Linked DNA regions of Orrella dioscoreae. Each later gene encodes a partner of the first gene's protein in a complex. Links are inferred from orthologs where the notes say so. Each region holds a gene or a part of one and is shown in the gene's direction. Other genes may lie near its edges. The genes, in order: ODI_RS12220 and dnaN.

The links.
Region 2: the proteins of ODI_RS12220 (region 1) and dnaN are in contact, whole or in part, in a solved structure (PDB 1OK7), measured with the Escherichia coli proteins. The link is inferred for Orrella dioscoreae from one-to-one orthologs.

The regions. Positions count from the first base shown.
Region 1 is NZ_LT907988.1:2,598,283-2,607,500, reverse strand. The notes cover bases 2,922-5,893. They hold ODI_RS12220 (DNA polymerase Y family protein), read left to right. Parts: upstream 2,922-3,783; coding sequence 3,784-5,004; downstream 5,005-5,893. Other genes in these bases: glnH (glutamine ABC transporter substrate-binding protein GlnH), read left to right, coding at 5,136-5,888; lpdA (dihydrolipoyl dehydrogenase), read left to right, coding at 2,922-3,710. Outside these bases: aceE (pyruvate dehydrogenase (acetyl-transferring), homodimeric type), read left to right, coding at 1-204; aceF (dihydrolipoyllysine-residue acetyltransferase), read left to right, coding at 216-1,913; more of lpdA, read left to right, coding at 1,926-2,921; glutamine ABC transporter permease GlnP, read left to right, coding at 6,067-6,723; glutamine ABC transporter ATP-binding protein GlnQ, read left to right, coding at 6,720-7,448; ODI_RS12200 (TonB-dependent receptor domain-containing protein), read right to left, coding at 7,510-9,218. UniProt on the Escherichia coli protein: Poorly processive, error-prone DNA polymerase involved in translesion repair and untargeted mutagenesis. Copies undamaged DNA at stalled replication forks, which arise in vivo from mismatched or misaligned primer ends.
Region 2 is NZ_LT907988.1:4,841,274-4,847,880, reverse strand. The notes cover bases 509-3,409. They hold dnaN (DNA polymerase III subunit beta), read left to right. Parts: upstream 509-1,354; coding sequence 1,355-2,464; downstream 2,465-3,409. Other genes in these bases: gyrB (DNA topoisomerase (ATP-hydrolyzing) subunit B), read left to right, coding at 2,509-3,409; dnaA (chromosomal replication initiator protein DnaA), read left to right, coding at 509-1,352. Also shown: more of dnaA, read left to right, coding at 1-508; more of gyrB, read left to right, coding at 3,410-4,959; ODI_RS22400 (hypothetical protein), read right to left, coding at 4,973-5,110; ODI_RS22145 (ATP-grasp domain-containing protein), read right to left, coding at 5,149-6,021; ODI_RS22140 (MBL fold metallo-hydrolase), read right to left, coding at 6,075-6,607. UniProt on the Escherichia coli protein: Confers DNA tethering and processivity to DNA polymerases and other proteins. Acts as a clamp, forming a ring around DNA (a reaction catalyzed by the clamp-loading complex) which diffuses in an ATP-independent manner freely and bidirectionally along dsDNA.

The DNA.
Region 1 (9,218 bases):
TACCGTGTGCTGGGCACCGACGGTTTCGGCCGCTCGGACTTCCGCGCCAAGCTGCGCGAGCACTTCGAGGTTGACCGCCGCTTCGTCACCGTCGCCGCGCTGAAGGCGCTGGCCGACGAAGGCAAGCTGCCGCTGGAGAAAGTGGCCGAAGCCATCAAGAAGTACGGCATCGATCCCAAAAAAGCCAACCCGCAATACGCCTGAGGGTCCGAGACATGAGCAATACGGTGGAAATCAAAGTGCCGGACATCGGCGACTTCGACTCGGTGGAAGTGATCGAAGTGCTGGTGTCCGAAGGCGACACGATCCAGGCCGAACAGAGCCTGATCACGGTCGAGTCCGACAAGGCCTCCATGGAAATCCCCGCCTCCGAAGGCGGCGTGGTGAAGTCCATCAAGATCAAGGTCGGTGACAAGGTTGCCAAGGGCAGCGTCATCGTCGAGGTCGAGGCTGCCGCGGGCGGCAAGGCCGACGCCGCGCCGGCCAAGGAAGCCAAGGAAGCGCCTGCCACGGAAGACAGCAAGGCCTCGGCCGCGCCCAGGCAGGAAACCCAGGAAGCCAAGGCCGAGGCACCGGCCAAGGCCGCTTCGGGCGGCGTGGTCGACGTGGCCGTGCCGGACATCGGCGACTTCGACTCGGTCGAGGTCATCGAGGTGCTGGTCGCCGAAGGCGACAGCATCAAGGCCGAGCAAAGCCTGATCACCGTCGAGTCCGACAAGGCCTCGATGGAAATCCCGTCCTCGCACGCCGGCGTCCTGACGTCGCTGAAAGTGAAGGTGGGCGACAAGGTCGCGAAGGGCAGCATCATCGCCCAGGTCGAGGCCGCCGGTGATTCGGCGCCCGCCAAGGAAGCCCCCAAGGCCGCCAAGCCCGAGGCCGCCGCCGCGCCGGCCAAGGCCGATGCCGGCCGCGCCGAAGCCAGCGCGCCCGCGCCGGCCAAGGAAGCGCCCGCCCAGGCCCTGAAGGCCGACGTCGTGGACGATGCCAAGCAGCGCCTGGCGCATGCTTCGCCGTCGGTGCGCAAGTTCGCCCGCGAGCTTGGCGCCGACCTGAGCAAGGTCCAGGGCTCCGGTCCCAAGGGCCGCATCACGCAGGACGACGTGCGTGGCTACGTGAAGAAGGTGCTGGCAGGCCAGGGCGCTGGCGCCCCGGCCGCCGCCGGCGGCGCCGATGGCGCGGCCCTGGGCCTCTTGCCGTGGCCGAAGGTGGACTTCACCAAGTTCGGTCCGGTCGAAGCCAAGCCGCTGTCGCGCATCAAGAAGATCTCCGGCGCGAACCTGCACCGCAACTGGGTCATGATCCCGCACGTCACCAACAATGACGAAGCGGACATCACCGACCTGGAAGCGCTGCGCGTCACGCTGAACAAGGAGAACGAGAAGTCGGGCGTGAAGGTCACCATGCTGGCCTTCCTGATCAAGGCCGTCGTCGCGGCCCTGAAGAAATTCCCCGAGTTCAACGCCTCGCTGGACGGCGACAACCTGGTATTGAAGCAGTATTACCACATCGGTTTCGCCGCCGACACGCCGAATGGCCTGGTGGTGCCGGTCATCCGCGACGCCGACAAGAAGGGCGTGGCCGAACTGGCGCAACTGACGTCCGAACTGGCCAAGAAGGCCCGCGACGGCAAGCTGTCGCCCTCGGAAATGCAGGGCGGCTGCTTCTCGATCTCGTCGCTGGGCGGCATCGGCGGCACGCACTTCACGCCCATCATCAATGCGCCTGAAGTGGCCATCATGGGTGTGTCGCGCTCGTATCACAAGCCTGTCTGGAACGGCAAGGAATTCCAGCCGCGCCTGACGCTGCCGCTGTCGCTGTCCTATGACCACCGCGTCATCGACGGCGCCTCGGCCGCGCGCTTCAACGCCTATGTCGGCGCGCTGCTGGCGGACTTCCGCCGCATCGTGCTGTAAACGGGAGCGTTCATGAGCAATCTCACTGCAATCAAGGTTCCCGACATCGGCGATTTCGACTCGGTCGAAGTCATCGAGGTGCTGGTGGCCGAGGGCGACACGATCAAGGCCGAACAAAGCCTGATCACGGTCGAGTCGGACAAGGCCTCGATGGAAATCCCGGCGTCCGAGGGCGGCGTGGTCAAGTCGGTGAAGGTCAAGGTCGGCGACAAGGTGTCGCAGGGCAGCGTGGTCGTGGAAGTGGAAGCAGCGGCAGGCGCCGCCCAGCCCGCCGACGCACCCGCGAAGCCGGAGGGCAAGGCCGAAGCCAAGCCGCAAGCCAAGGCCGAGGCCAAGGCGGACGACAAGCCCGCGCCGAAGGCTGCCACGCACACGGGCGGGGCCGATGGCCAGTACGACGTGCTGGTGCTGGGCGCAGGCCCTGGCGGCTATTCGGCCGCCTTCCGCGCCGCCGACCTGGGGCTGTCCGTGGTGCTGGTCGAGCGTTACGCCACCCTGGGCGGCGTGTGCCTGAACGTGGGCTGCATTCCCTCCAAGGCGCTGCTGCACACCGCCGCGGTCATCGACGAGGCGCGCGCCCAGGCCGATCACGGCATCACCTTCGGCGAGCCCAAGATCGACCTGGACAAGCTGCGCGGCTTCAAGGACGGCGTGATCAGCAAGCTGACCGGCGGCCTGGCCGGCATGGCCCGGGCGCGCAAGGTCACGGTGGTGCAGGGCGTGGGGGAATTCCTCGACCCCAACCACCTGTCGGTCAAGGGCGATGACGGCAAGACCCAGACGCTGAAGTTCGCCAGCGCGATCATCGCGGCGGGCAGCCAGTCGGTGAAGCTGCCCTTCCTGCCCGACGACGAGCGCATCGTCGATTCGACCGGCGCGCTGAAGCTGAAGTCCATCCCCAAGAAGATGCTGATCATCGGCGGCGGCATCATCGGCCTGGAAATGGGCACGGTCTATTCCACGCTGGGCGCGCGCCTGGACGTGGTCGAGATGCTGCCCGGCCTGATGCAGGGCGCCGACCGCGACCTGGTCAAGGTCTGGCAGAAGATGAACGCCCCGCGCTTCGACAACATCATGCTCAACACCAAGACGGTGGGGGCCGAGGCGAAGAAGGACGGCATCTACGTCACGTTCGAAGGCGAAGGCGCGCCGAAAGAGCCCCAGCGCTACGACCTGGTGCTGCAGGCCGTGGGCCGCTCGCCCAATGGCAAGAAGATCGCCGCCGACAAGGCGGGCGTGCAGGTGACCGACCGCGGCTTCATCGAGGTCGATCGCCAGATGCGCACCAACGTGCCGCACATCTACGCCATCGGCGACATCGTCGGCCAGCCCATGCTCGCCCACAAGGCGGTGCATGAAGGCCACGTGGCGGCCGAAGTCATCGCCGGCCAGAAGAGCTTCTTCGACGCGCGCGTCATTCCCTCGGTGGCCTACACCGATCCGGAAGTGGCGTGGGTGGGCCTGACCGAGGACGAGGCCAAGAAGAACGGCATCAAGGTCGAGAAGGGCCTGTTCCCGTGGCAGGCCTCCGGCCGCGCCATCGCCAACGGCCGCGACGAAGGCTTCACCAAGCTGCTCTTCGACGCCGAGACGCATCGCATCCTGGGCGGCGGCATCGTCGGCACCCATGCGGGCGACCTCATCAGCGAAGTGGCGCTTGCCATCGAAATGGGCGCGGACATGGTGGATATCGGCAAGACCATCCACCCGCACCCGACGCTGGGCGAATCCGTGGGCCTGGCGGCGGAAGCCGCCGAAGGCGCCTGCACGGACCTGCCGCCCGTGCGCAAGAAGTAAGTCCCATCCGCCGCGCGTCCTTCGGGCCGCGCGGCGCGCCATCGTGACGCGCCGTCTCATTGCCCACCTGGACATGGATGCTTTCTATGCGTCCGTTGAGCTGCTGCGTTATCCCCACCTGAAAGGCCAGCCCGTCGTCATCGGCGGACGCGAGCGCGCGCCCGAGCAATTGCCCGATGGCAGCTGGCGCCACGCCTTGCTGAAGGACTACGCCGGCCGCGGCGTCGTGACGACCGCCACCTATGAGGCGCGCGCCTTCGGCGTGCACTCGGCCATGGGCATGATGAAGGCCGCCGCGCTGGCGCCTCAGGCCATCCTGCTGCCCGTCGATTTCGACCGCTACCGCCAGTATTCGCGCCGCTTCAAGGACGCCGTGCTCGCGCTCGCGCCGGTCATGGAGGATCGCGGCGTCGACGAGATCTATCTGGACCTCACCGATGTGCCAGGCGCGCAGGACGCGACGGCCGACGACCCGCTGGCGGGCGCCCGCGCGGTCGGGCAGGCGCTGCGCCAGCGGGTCCTGGCGGCCACCGGCCTGAGCTGTTCCATCGGCATCACGCCGAACAAGCTGCTGTCCAAGATCGCGTCCGAGCTCGACAAGCCCGGCGGATTGACCGTGCTGAGCCTGGCGGACCTGCCTGCGCGGATCTGGCCGCTGGCCGCGCGCAAGGTCAACGGCATCGGCCCCAAGCTGGCGCAGAAGCTGGAGGCGCTGGGCCTGAACACGGTGGGGGATATCGCGGCGGCCCAGGCCGACTGGCTGCGCGAAACCTTTGGCGAGAACACCGGCGGCTGGCTGCACCGGGTGGCGCATGGCCAGGATGACCGGCCCGTCGTCACTTTCAGCGAACCGAAGTCCATCAGCCGGGAAACCACCTTCGAGCGCGACCTGCATGCCGTGCGGGACAAGGCCGAGCTGGGCGCCATCTTCACCCGGCTGTGCACGCAGCTGGCGGCAGACCTCGCGCGCAAGGGCTATGTGAGCCGCACCATCGGCATCAAGCTGCGCTACGACGACTTCAAGATCGTCACGCGCGACCTGACCTTGTCCTTGCCCACGGCCGATGCCGCGAGGATCCGCCAGGCGGCGGGCCAGTGCCTGAAGCGCGTGCCCCTGTCGCGGCGCTTGCGTCTGCTGGGCGTCAGGGCAGGGGCCTTGCTGCGGGCGGATGATCCGGCGGCCTCGGCGCCCACGGCAACGGCAAGGCAGGCGGGAGACCCGCACACCTTGCCGCTGTTCGACGAGAACCAGTGGTCCGACATCCCGGCCCGGGATTTCCCTCGGAATCGCTAACAAGGCGCTACTTCCTGGGCGAGCCGCCTGGGGTAAGATCGGCATCGAGCCCGGCACACCCGAGCGATGCCGGACGAAAACAAGGGCCACAAGCCCCACAGGCCCGCCAACACTGCAAGGAGCCCTTCATGATGATCCATCGCAAGCTTGCCGCCCTCATGGCCGGCATGGCCCTCGGCGTGACCGCCCTGGCCCCCGCCGCGGCGCAGAACAAGGAACTCGTGGTCGCCACCGATACGGCATTCGTGCCCTTCGAGTTCAAGCAGGGCGACAAGTACGTCGGCTTCGACATCGACCTCTGGACTGCCATCGCACAGGAAATGGACGTGAAGTTCCGCTTCCAGCCCATGGACTTCAACGGCATCATCCCGGGCCTGCAGACCCGCAACATCGACGCCGCGCTGGCGGGCATCACGATCCGCGACGACCGCAAGAAGGTCATCGACTTCTCCGACCCCTATTACGAAAGCGGCCTGTCCATCCTGGTCAGCGACAAGAACACCGACATCAACGATGCCAAGTCGCTGTCGGGCAAGACCGTCGCGGTGAAGACCGGCACGGCCACGGTGGACTTCCTGCGCAAGGAAGTGCCCGATGCCAAGCTCAAGCTCTTCCCCAACATCGACAACGCCTATCTTGAACTGGCCACGGGCCGCGTCGATGCCGCCGTGCACGACACCCCCAACGTGCAGTACTACGCCAACAGCGCCGGCAAGGGCCGCGTGAAGGTCACCAGCGCGGTCAAGAGCGGCGACTTCTACGGCATCGCCTTCCCCAAGGGCAGCGACCTGGTGCCGAAGGTCAACAAGGCGCTCGCCACGTTGAAGGGCAACGGCAAGTACGACGAGATCTACGCCAAGTGGTTCGGCAAGCAGGCCAAGTGAAAGCCGGGTAAGCAAGGCCTGTTGACTGCCTTGCAGACGGCATGAATGCCATTGCCCGCCGGCCATCGGCGGGCAATGGCCCGGACCTGGCGCCGCGGCGCCGGACAGCCGGATAACGCCATGCTTTCCGGGCGGGCGGCCCTGCGCCGCGTCCGCCCAGTCCAACCAGGAGACGCATTTGGAATTCGACTGGACAGTCATCTCCGAAGCCATGCCCAGCCTCATCCAGGGCACCAAAATGACCGTCAAGATCACCCTCTGGGGTCTTTTCGGCGGCTTCATCCTCGGCGCGCTCGCGGGCGTCGCCCGGGCCTACGGGAACATCGTCCTGTCAGGCATCGCGCAGGTCTACGTCTCCATCATCCGCGGCACGCCCATCGTCGTGCAGGTGATGTTCATCTACTTCGCCTTGCCCCTGCTGGCAAATATCCGCGTCGATGCGGAGTGGGCGGCCATCGTCACGCTCATCATCAACTCGGGCGCCTACATCGCCGAGATCGTGCGCGGCGCGCTGCTGTCGGTGCACAAGGGCCTGAAGGAAGCCGGCCAGGCCATGGGCCTGCCGTTCCACAAGATCCTGCTGCACATCATCGGGCCGGTGGCCTTCCGCCGCATGATCCCGCCGCTGGGCAACCAGTGCATCATCAGCCTGAAGGACTCCTCGCTCTTCATCGTCATCGGCGTGGCCGAACTGACGCGCCAGGGCCAGGAAATCATGGCCAGCAACTTCCGCGCCGTGGAAATCTGGTCGGCCGTGGCCATCATCTACCTGATACTCACAGGCACCATCGCGCTGGTTCTGCGCCTGATCGAACGGAGGATGCGCATACTATGAGCATGGTCGAATTTCGCGACGTCACGAAGCGGTTCGGCGATAACGTCGTCCTGAACGGTGTCACCCTCGACATCGATGCGGGCGAGGTGGTCGTCGTGGTCGGCCCGTCCGGGTCGGGCAAGTCCACCTTCCTGCGCTGCATCAACGTGCTGGAAACCATCCAGGGCGGCGAGCTGCGCGTGGACGGCATCAGCGTGACAGGCACCCCCGAGCAGGTCCGGGAAATCCGCCGCGAGGCGGGCATGGTCTTCCAGCAGTTCAATCTGTTCCCGCAGATGACGGCGCTGGAGAACGTGATGTTCGGGCCGGTCCACACGCGCGGCATGCCGCGCGCCGAAGCGCGCCAGCAGGCGCAGGCGCTGCTGGCCAAGGTCGGACTGGCCGAACGCATGGACCACTATCCCAGCGAGCTTTCCGGCGGTCAGCAGCAGCGCGTGGCGATCGCCCGCGCGCTGGCCATCAAGCCCAAGCTGATGCTGTTCGATGAACCCACCTCGGCGCTGGATCCCGAACTGCGGCACGAAGTGCTGCAGGTCATGAAGACCCTGGCCGACGAAGGCATGACCATGATCGTGGTCACGCACGAGATGGAGTTCGCCCGCAAGGTGGGCAGCCGGCTGGTGTTCTTCGACGGTGGCAAGGTGGCGCATGATGGGCCGCCCACCGAACTGCTGGCGAATCCGCCCAGCCAGCGGCTGAAGGACTTCCTGCAGCACGTGGCCTGAGTCATCCAGGCTGTGGCGCGGCAACGGCCCCGGGCATCTGCGTGCCTGGGGCCGTTCTGCATCAGAACCTGAGTTTCAGATTCACGCCAACGCTGCGCTCGGCGCCCAGCTGGGCATAGGCCGGCTGCGCTTCGCGGTCGATGAAGGTGACGTAGCGCTTGTCGAACAGGTTCCTGGCGAACACGCTCACCTGCCAGCGATCCTGGCGGTATCCAAGCTGCGCGTTGACGATGACGCGCGAGCCGATCGTGTCCTGTGGCGGAATGCCGAAGCGGCCCTCGTAGCCCGAGGTGTACTTGGCGTCGGCGGCCAGGTAGAAACCGCCGGGCCACTGATACCGCCCGCCCAGGCCCACGCTCCACTCGGGGGCTTCGGGAAAGGCGCGGCCCGACAGGTCGCCGTAGCTGGCGTGGTTGAAACGCTGGAACCTGGTGTTCAGGTACCCCAGCGACGCGAACAGGGACAGCCGCTCATTGGCCTGGTAGGTGGGCTCGATTTCCAGGCCCCAGGTCCGTGACGAGGCCGCGTTGGCGGTCTCGCGATAGGACTGGTCCGCGGGATCGGGGCGGATCTCGATCTGCTGGTCCTTGTAGCGCGTCAGGAACAGGTTGGCGTTCAAGGACAGGCGTCCGTCCAGATAGCTGCCTTTGTAGTACAACTCGTAGTTCTGCGCGGTTTCCGGGTCGTAGTATTGGGCTTGGCCCGTGTTGTAGTTCACATAGAAGCCGCCCGTGCGGAACCCCTGCGTATAGGTGGCGCCCACCGTGTGGTCCGGCGTGATCGATTTCGACAGTCCCACTTTCGGCACGAAGTTGTACTCGTCGAAGTCGGCGCTGTTTTCGTAAGTGAAGGGCACGCCGCCATAAGGGTAGGTTTCGGCGTTGCGCTGCGCGGTGCGTTCGCGCAGGTAGTCCAGGCGGCCGCCCAGTGTCGCGCGCCAGGTGGGCAGGAATTCGTAGGTGGCTTCGCCGAACGCCGCCAGGTTGGTGGTTCGCCGGCGGAAGCTTTCGGCCAGTTGGAGGTGCGGCACCAGCGCCGCGCCGAAGGTGGAGTCATAGTCCTGGTAGCTGCCGAACACGCCCGCCACCCAGCTCCAGCGCTCGCCTTCGTAGTTCAGTCGCAACTCCTGCGTGAGCAGCCTGTCCTCGACTTCGCCGGAAAGGCCGTCGACCAGGCCAGCCGTGCCCGCGTCGACGGAGCGGCGCCGCGTCTTGCCCAGGTGGTTGCCCGTCTGCGAGGTCAGGCGCAGCGAGTCGTTGAAGTCATGGGTCAGTTCCAGGCCCAGGTTGTGCACGGTGGTCTGCCTGAACTCCGCGTAGGTCGGGAAGGCGTACCAGTCTCCACGCGCGTCACCGAAGCCGAAGTCCGCCCCTTCGCCGACCAGGCGCTCGTTGGGCCGGTCGTCCGAATAGGCGTAGCTCAGCACCGCCCTGGTGCTGGGCGCCGAGGCGGGCAGCAACAGCAGCTTGGCGCGCAGGTTGTTGCTGATCTCGGTCTTGAATCGGTCGTAGTTGGCGTATTGCCGATAGGTCGGATAGCTGACGGGCGTCTTCGCCCGCTCGACGGAACCGCTGATGCGCAGCGCCAGCTGGTCTTCCGAGAGCGGCGTGTTGAGCATGAAGGCCGTGCCCCAAAGGTCATGGTTGCCGCCCGTGCCGGACAGCTCGGCTTCCCGCTTGAAGGTGGGATCCTTGGTCTTGATGTACACCGCGCCCGCCGTCGCGGCGCGGCCGCTCAGGGTGGATTGCGGGCCGCGATAGACCTCGACCT
Region 2 (6,607 bases), 2.2 Mb from region 1 along the record:
TCGTTCCGCTTGCGTTCGACGAAACGCAGGCGGTGTTGCGCGTGTCCGCGCCCAACCGCTTCAAGCTCGACTGGGTACGCAAGAATTTCTCCCACCAGATCGAGGCGCTGGCCGCCGAATGGTTCCAGCGTCCAGTGCAGGTCTGCTTTGAACTGCCGCCTTCGTCCGCGCCCCGTGGCGCCGCCGCGCCCGCTGCCCGTCCCGCCGCCCCGGCCATGCCGGGCGCCGGCCCGGCCGGCCCCGCCGCCAGCGGCATGCTGCCCGGGCTGGGCGTGCCAGCCGCCGCGCCCGCCGCGCCGCCGCCGCCGGTCGCCGATCAAACCTATGACCGCTCGCGCCTGAACACCGATCTCACGTTCGAGAACTTCGTCACCGGCAAGGCCAACCAGCTCGCGCGCGCGGCCGCGCTGCAGGTCGCCGAGAACCCCGGCATCTCGTACAACCCGCTGTTCCTGTACGGCGGCGTGGGGCTGGGCAAGACCCACCTGATCCACTCCATCGGCAACGCCATGGTCGCCGCCGGCACCGGCGTGCGCGTGCGATACGTCCACGCCGACCAGTACGTGTCCGACGTCGTGAAGGCCTACCAGCGCAAGGCCTTCGACGACTTCAAGCGTTATTACCACTCGCTAGACCTGCTGCTCATCGACGACATCCAGTTCTTCTCGGGCAAGAGCCGCACGCAGGAAGAGTTCTTCTACGCCTTCGAGGCCATGGTGGCCCAGCGCAAGCAGATCATCATCACCAGCGATACCTATCCCAAGGAGCTGGCCGGCATCGACAGCCGCCTGATCTCGCGTTTCGACTCGGGCCTGACCGTGGCCATCGAGCCGCCCGAGCTGGAAATGCGCGTGGCCATCCTGCTGCGCAAGGCCGAGTCCGAGGGCGTGAACATGCCCGAGGAAGTCGCGTTCTTCATCGCCAAGCACCTGCGCAGCAACGTGCGCGAACTCGAAGGCGCCCTGCGCAAGGTGCTGGCCTTCGCGCGCTTCCACGGCCGCGACGTCCTGACCGTCGACGTCTGCAAGGACGCGCTGAAAGACCTGCTGTCGCTCTCGAACGGCCAGATCACCGTCGAGAACATCCAGAAGACCGTCGCGGACTTCTACAAGATCAAGGTGGCCGACATGTATTCGAAACGCCGGCCCGCCAACATTGCCATGCCCCGCCAGGTAGCGATGTACCTGGCCAAGGAGCTGACGCAGAAAAGCCTGCCCGAGATCGGGGATCTCTTCGGCGGCCGCGATCACACCACGGTGCTGCACGCCGTGCGAAAGATCTCGGAAGCGCGCGCCAAACAGGCAGAACTCAACCACACCTTGCACGTGCTGGAACAAACTCTAAAAGGATGACCATGCAACTGGTACAAACCACACGAGAAGCCTTGCTCAAGCCTCTGTCGACCGTGGCAGGTATCGTCGAGCGCAGGCACACCCTGCCCATCCTGGCCAACATCCTGCTACGCAAGGAAGCGAACCGGGTCTCGTTCATCGCGACCGACCTGGAAGTGCAGATCACGACGCACGCCGATTTCGGCGTGGGCCATGACAATGAATCCACCACCGTCGCGGCGCGCAAGCTGGTCGACATCCTGCGCGCGCTGCCGGGTTCCGGCGACGTGCGCCTGGGCCTCGCCAGCGGCAAGCTCAGCGTGCAGACCGGCAAGAGCCGCTTCGCGCTGCAGACGCTGGCCGCCACCGAGTTCCCCACCGTCGCTCAGCCCGAGCACTGGGATGTCTCGCTGTCGCTCACGCAGAAGTCCTTCCGCCACCTGCTCAACATGGCCCACTTCGCCATGGCCCAGCAGGACATCCGCTATTACCTGAACGGCATGCTGCTGGTGTTCGAGCCGGGCCAGGTGCGCGCCGTGGCCACCGACGGCCACCGCCTGGCGCATTGCGCCACCGCCGTCGAAGGCGTCGCGCAGCGCCACGAGGTCATCGTGCCGCGCAAGACCGTGCTGGAAATGCAGCGCCTGCTGGAAGACAGCGACGAGCCGCTGGAAATCGACGTGGCCGCCGGCCAGATCCGCTTCCGCTTCGGCGCGGTGGAACTGGTGTCGAAGCTGGTCGAGGGCAAGTTCCCCGACTTCACGCGCGTCATTCCCACCACCTACACGCGCCACTTCAACGTCAACCGCGAAGCGCTCCTGGGCAGCCTGCAGCGCGCCGCGATCCTGACCACCGACAAGTTCAAGGGCGTGCGCCTGCAACTGGCGCAACACCAGATGAAGATCTCGTCCTCCAACGCCGAGCAGGAAGAGGCGCAGGAAGAGATCGATATCGACTACGGCCACGAAGCCCTGGATGTGGGCTTCAACGTCAGCTACCTGCTCGACGTGCTGTCCAACATCAAGACCGAGGAAGTGACCTGGTCGGTCATGCCCGACGCCAACGCGTCGGCGCTGATCACGCTGCCTGGCGACGAGCAGTTCAAGTACGTCGTCATGCCGATGCGGATCTGATCCCCCGACCCTGGCCCCTGCCGTCCACCCGATAAAGAGTAAATATGTCCGATACGACTTCCCGCGATCCCGCCGAATATGGCGCCGACTCAATCAAGATGCTCAAAGGCCTGGAGGCGGTGCGCAAGCGCCCGGGCATGTACATCGGCGACACCTCCGACGGGACCGGCCTGCACCACATGGTCTTCGAAGTGGTGGACAACGCCATCGACGAAGCGCTGGCGGGTTATTGCGACGACATCGTGGTGACCATCCACACCGACAACTCCATTTCGGTGTCGGACAACGGCCGGGGCATTCCCACCGACGTCCACAAGGATGACGAATTCCAGCGCAGCGCCGCGGAAATCGTCATGACCGAACTGCACGCCGGCGGCAAGTTCGACCAGAACTCCTACAAGGTCTCGGGCGGCCTGCACGGCGTGGGCGTGTCCTGCGTGAACGCGCTGTCGACCTGGCTGCGCCTGACCATCCGCCGCAATGGCGAAACGCACAAGATGGAGTTCCGCCGCGGCGAGCGCGTGGCGCCGCTCGCGGTCGTGGGCCCCACCGAGGGCCGCGGCACGGAAGTCCACTTCCTGGCCGATCCGGAAATCTTCAACAACATCGAGTTCCACTACGAGATCCTCTCCAAGCGCCTGCGCGAGCTCTCGTTCCTGAACAACGGCGTGAAGATCCGCCTGATCGACCAGCGCAACGGCAAGGAAGAGAACTTCGCGTTCTCGGGCGGCGTGCGCGGCTTCGTGGAATACATCAACCGCAACAAGACCACGTTGCATGGCAATGTGTTCTCGGTCAGCACCGAATCGTCGGCCGGCGGCACCAACGTCGGCGTGGACGTGGCCATGCAGTGGAACGACGGCTACAACGAAAGCGTGCTGTGCTTCACCAACAACATCCCGCAGCGCGACGGCGGCTCGCACCTGACCGGCCTGCGCGCGGCGATGACCCGCATCATCAACAAGTACATCGCCGACAACGAACTGGCCAAGAAGGCCAAGGTCGAGACCACCGGCGATGACTTGCGCGAAGGCCTGACCTGCGTGCTGTCGGTCAAGGTGCCCGAGCCCAAGTTCAGCAGCCAGACCAAGGACAAGCTGGTGTCCAGCGAAGTGCGCCCCGCGGTGGAAGAGGCCGTGTCGCGCACGCTGGAAACCTGGCTGCTGGAGCACCCGAACGATGCCAAGGCGCTGTGCGCCAAGGTCGTGGAAGCCGCCCGGGCCCGCGAGGCCGCGCGCAAGGCGCGCGAAATGACCCGCCGCAAGAGCGTGCTGGAAGGCGCCGGCCTGCCCGGCAAGCTGGCCGACTGCCAGGAAAAGGACCCCGCCCTGTGCGAGATCTACATCGTCGAGGGTGACTCCGCGGGCGGTTCCGCCAAGCAGGGCCGCGACCGCAAGTTCCAGGCCATCCTGCCGCTGCGCGGCAAGGTGCTGAACGTGGAGAAGGCGCGTTTCGACCGCCTGATCGCCAGCGAGCAGATCGCCACGCTGATCACCGCGCTGGGCACCAGCATCGGCCCCGACTTCAACGTCGAGAAGCTGCGCTACCACCGCATCATCATCATGACCGACGCGGACGTGGACGGCGCGCACATCCGCACGCTGCTGCTCACGCTGCTGTATCGCCAGATGCCCGAGCTGGTGGCGCGCGGCTATGTCTACATCGCCCAGCCGCCGCTCTACAAGGTGAAGGCTGGCCGTGAAGAGCGCTACCTGAAGGACGAGCAGGAAGAAGCCCAGTTCATGATGCAACTGGCGCTGAAGGATGCCGAGGTCATTCCGGCGCCGGGCGCCGAGCCCCTGCGCGGCGAGTCGCTGGCCGAGCTGGCCCGCCAATACGTGCTGGCCGATGCCGTCATCGCCCGCCTGTCGCGCGTCTTCGACGAATCGGCGCTGTCGGCCATCGCCGAAGGCGTGTCCATCGAGCTGGACGACGAAGCCCAGGCGCAAGCCTCGGCCCAGCGCCTGCAGGCCGCGCTGGAAGCGGCCGAGCTGCTGCCCAACCAGGTGGAAGTGGTGGCGCAGTACGTCGCCGAGTCCGAGAAGCACCGCCTGCTGGTCAACCGCAAGCACCACGGCAATGTGCGCGTCAGCGTCATCGACGCCGACTTCGTGCGCGGCGCCGACTACGCCGTGCTGGCCAAGGTCGCCGAGATCTTCAAGGACCGCCTGAGCGCGGGCGCCATGGTGGCGCGCGGCGAAGGCGAGAAGCGCCGCGAGCAGCCCATCGCCGATTTCCGCGAAGCCATGCAATGGCTGCGCAGCGAGGCCGAGCGCGGCGTCAGCAAGCAGCGCTACAAGGGCCTGGGCGAAATGAACCCCGACCAGCTCTGGGAAACCACCATGGACCCCAAGGTGCGCCGCCTGCTGCGCGTGCAGATCGAGGACGCCATCGCGGCCGACGCGATCTTCACGACGCTGATGGGCGACCCGGTGGAGCCGCGCCGCGCGTTCATCGAAGAGCACGCGCTGTCGGCGAGCAACCTGGACGTGTAAACCCAGGCGGCCCTCACGGGCCGCGCCACGCCAAATGAAAAAGGGCTGCAGTGATGCAGCCCTTTTGTCCTGCGGCGACGATGCCGCCGATGCCGACCAGGCTGCCCGCCTTGAAGCCGCTCACGTGGGCGCCGTAGGCGTTGATGGCCATCGTGCTGGGCGCCTGGTGCAGTGAGTCAGGGGATGGGATCAGCGGGCGGACGACAGGCGGGCCGCCGCGGCCCGGGCCAGCCGCCCGGGGGCCTGTTCGTCGGCATGCCAATGCAGCGCGGGCTCGATGAGTTCCAGTTCCATCAGGGTGAACCGCCCTCCGATCTCGATGCCGTCGACCCGTGCATACAGCGGCATGGGGTGTCCCAGCGCGCTCAGGCCGTCCAGGACGGCGCGGGCGGCGGCGCGCAGCGTGTTGGATGGCTCGGCCGCCTGCACGGTTCCTCCATGCGCGGGCTGCACGCGGAAGTCGCCGCGGGCCGGGCGTTTCAGGACGGCGTGGCTGTATTCGCCATCGATGAAGACCAGCGACCATTCCCCGTGGGTTTCGATCTCCGGCACGAAGGGCTGGATGAGGTAGTGGCGCGCCGGCGGCAGCCCCAGCAACTGCGCGGTGAAGGCAGCGTCGCCTGCCGTGCCGCGCAAGGTGTCGCGGGCGCTGGCGCTGATGGCGGGCTTCACCACCACGGGCTCACCCCGCCGCGTGGCCAGGCGCGCCGGCAGTTCCTGCGCGCAGGCGATCTCGGTGGCAACGACGTCCGCATCCGTGGCGGCCAGCTGCGGCAGATACCGCTTGTCGCTGTTCCAGCGCACCGTCTCGGGTGCGTTGAACACCGGCACGGGCAACGCCGCCAGCCATGCCAGGAAGGCCTCGTAATGTTCGACGTAATCCCAGGTGGAGCGCAGCAGCACGCCGTCCACCGTGCGCCAGTCGAAACCCGGCTGGTTCCACGGGACGGCCAGGGCAGCGATGCCTTGCGCTGACAGCGCGGGAATCAGGCGCGCGTCGTCGGCGGAGAGGTCGGGGTCGGCCAGGTAGGTGGCCAGGGCAAGGCGAGGGGCGGTGGACATGGGCCCAGACTGTACACCTCCCCCGCCTGATGTCATGGCGTGACGTCAGGGGGTCACTTCCATTGCATCTCGCCCTTGATGACCTTGGCGCTCAGTGCCAGCGACGTCTCGCCGCCCAGGTCCGGATAGCGGCGCTTGAGCGCGGCGATCAGCTCGGCGGCGTTGCCGGCCTTGGCGGCCTCCTCGTCGAAGGCGCGCAGATACGCGCGGGTGAAGTCCACCGCGGCCAGTCCCGTCGGAATGGCGCCGAGGAAGTGGCCGGGAATGACGGTTTCCGGCTGCAGCGCCGTGATGCGATCCAGCATGGCCAGCCAATGCTGGCGGGACGCCGGCGTCTGGGTGTCCGCGATCCAGACATGCTCGCCCGCCATGACCGGAATGCCCCCGGCCACGGTCCTGATCGAAGGGATCCAGACGACGCTGCGGTCGGGAGCCGGGCCATCCAGGCCGATGATGCGCAGCGTCTGGCCCTCCAGCGTCAGGGTGTCGCCTGGCAGGGCGTCGGGGACGATGAGCTGCCTGGGCGCATGCTCGCCCAGCTTCGGACCCCAGACCTTGAGCTTCTCGTCCTTGGTCACCTGGATGT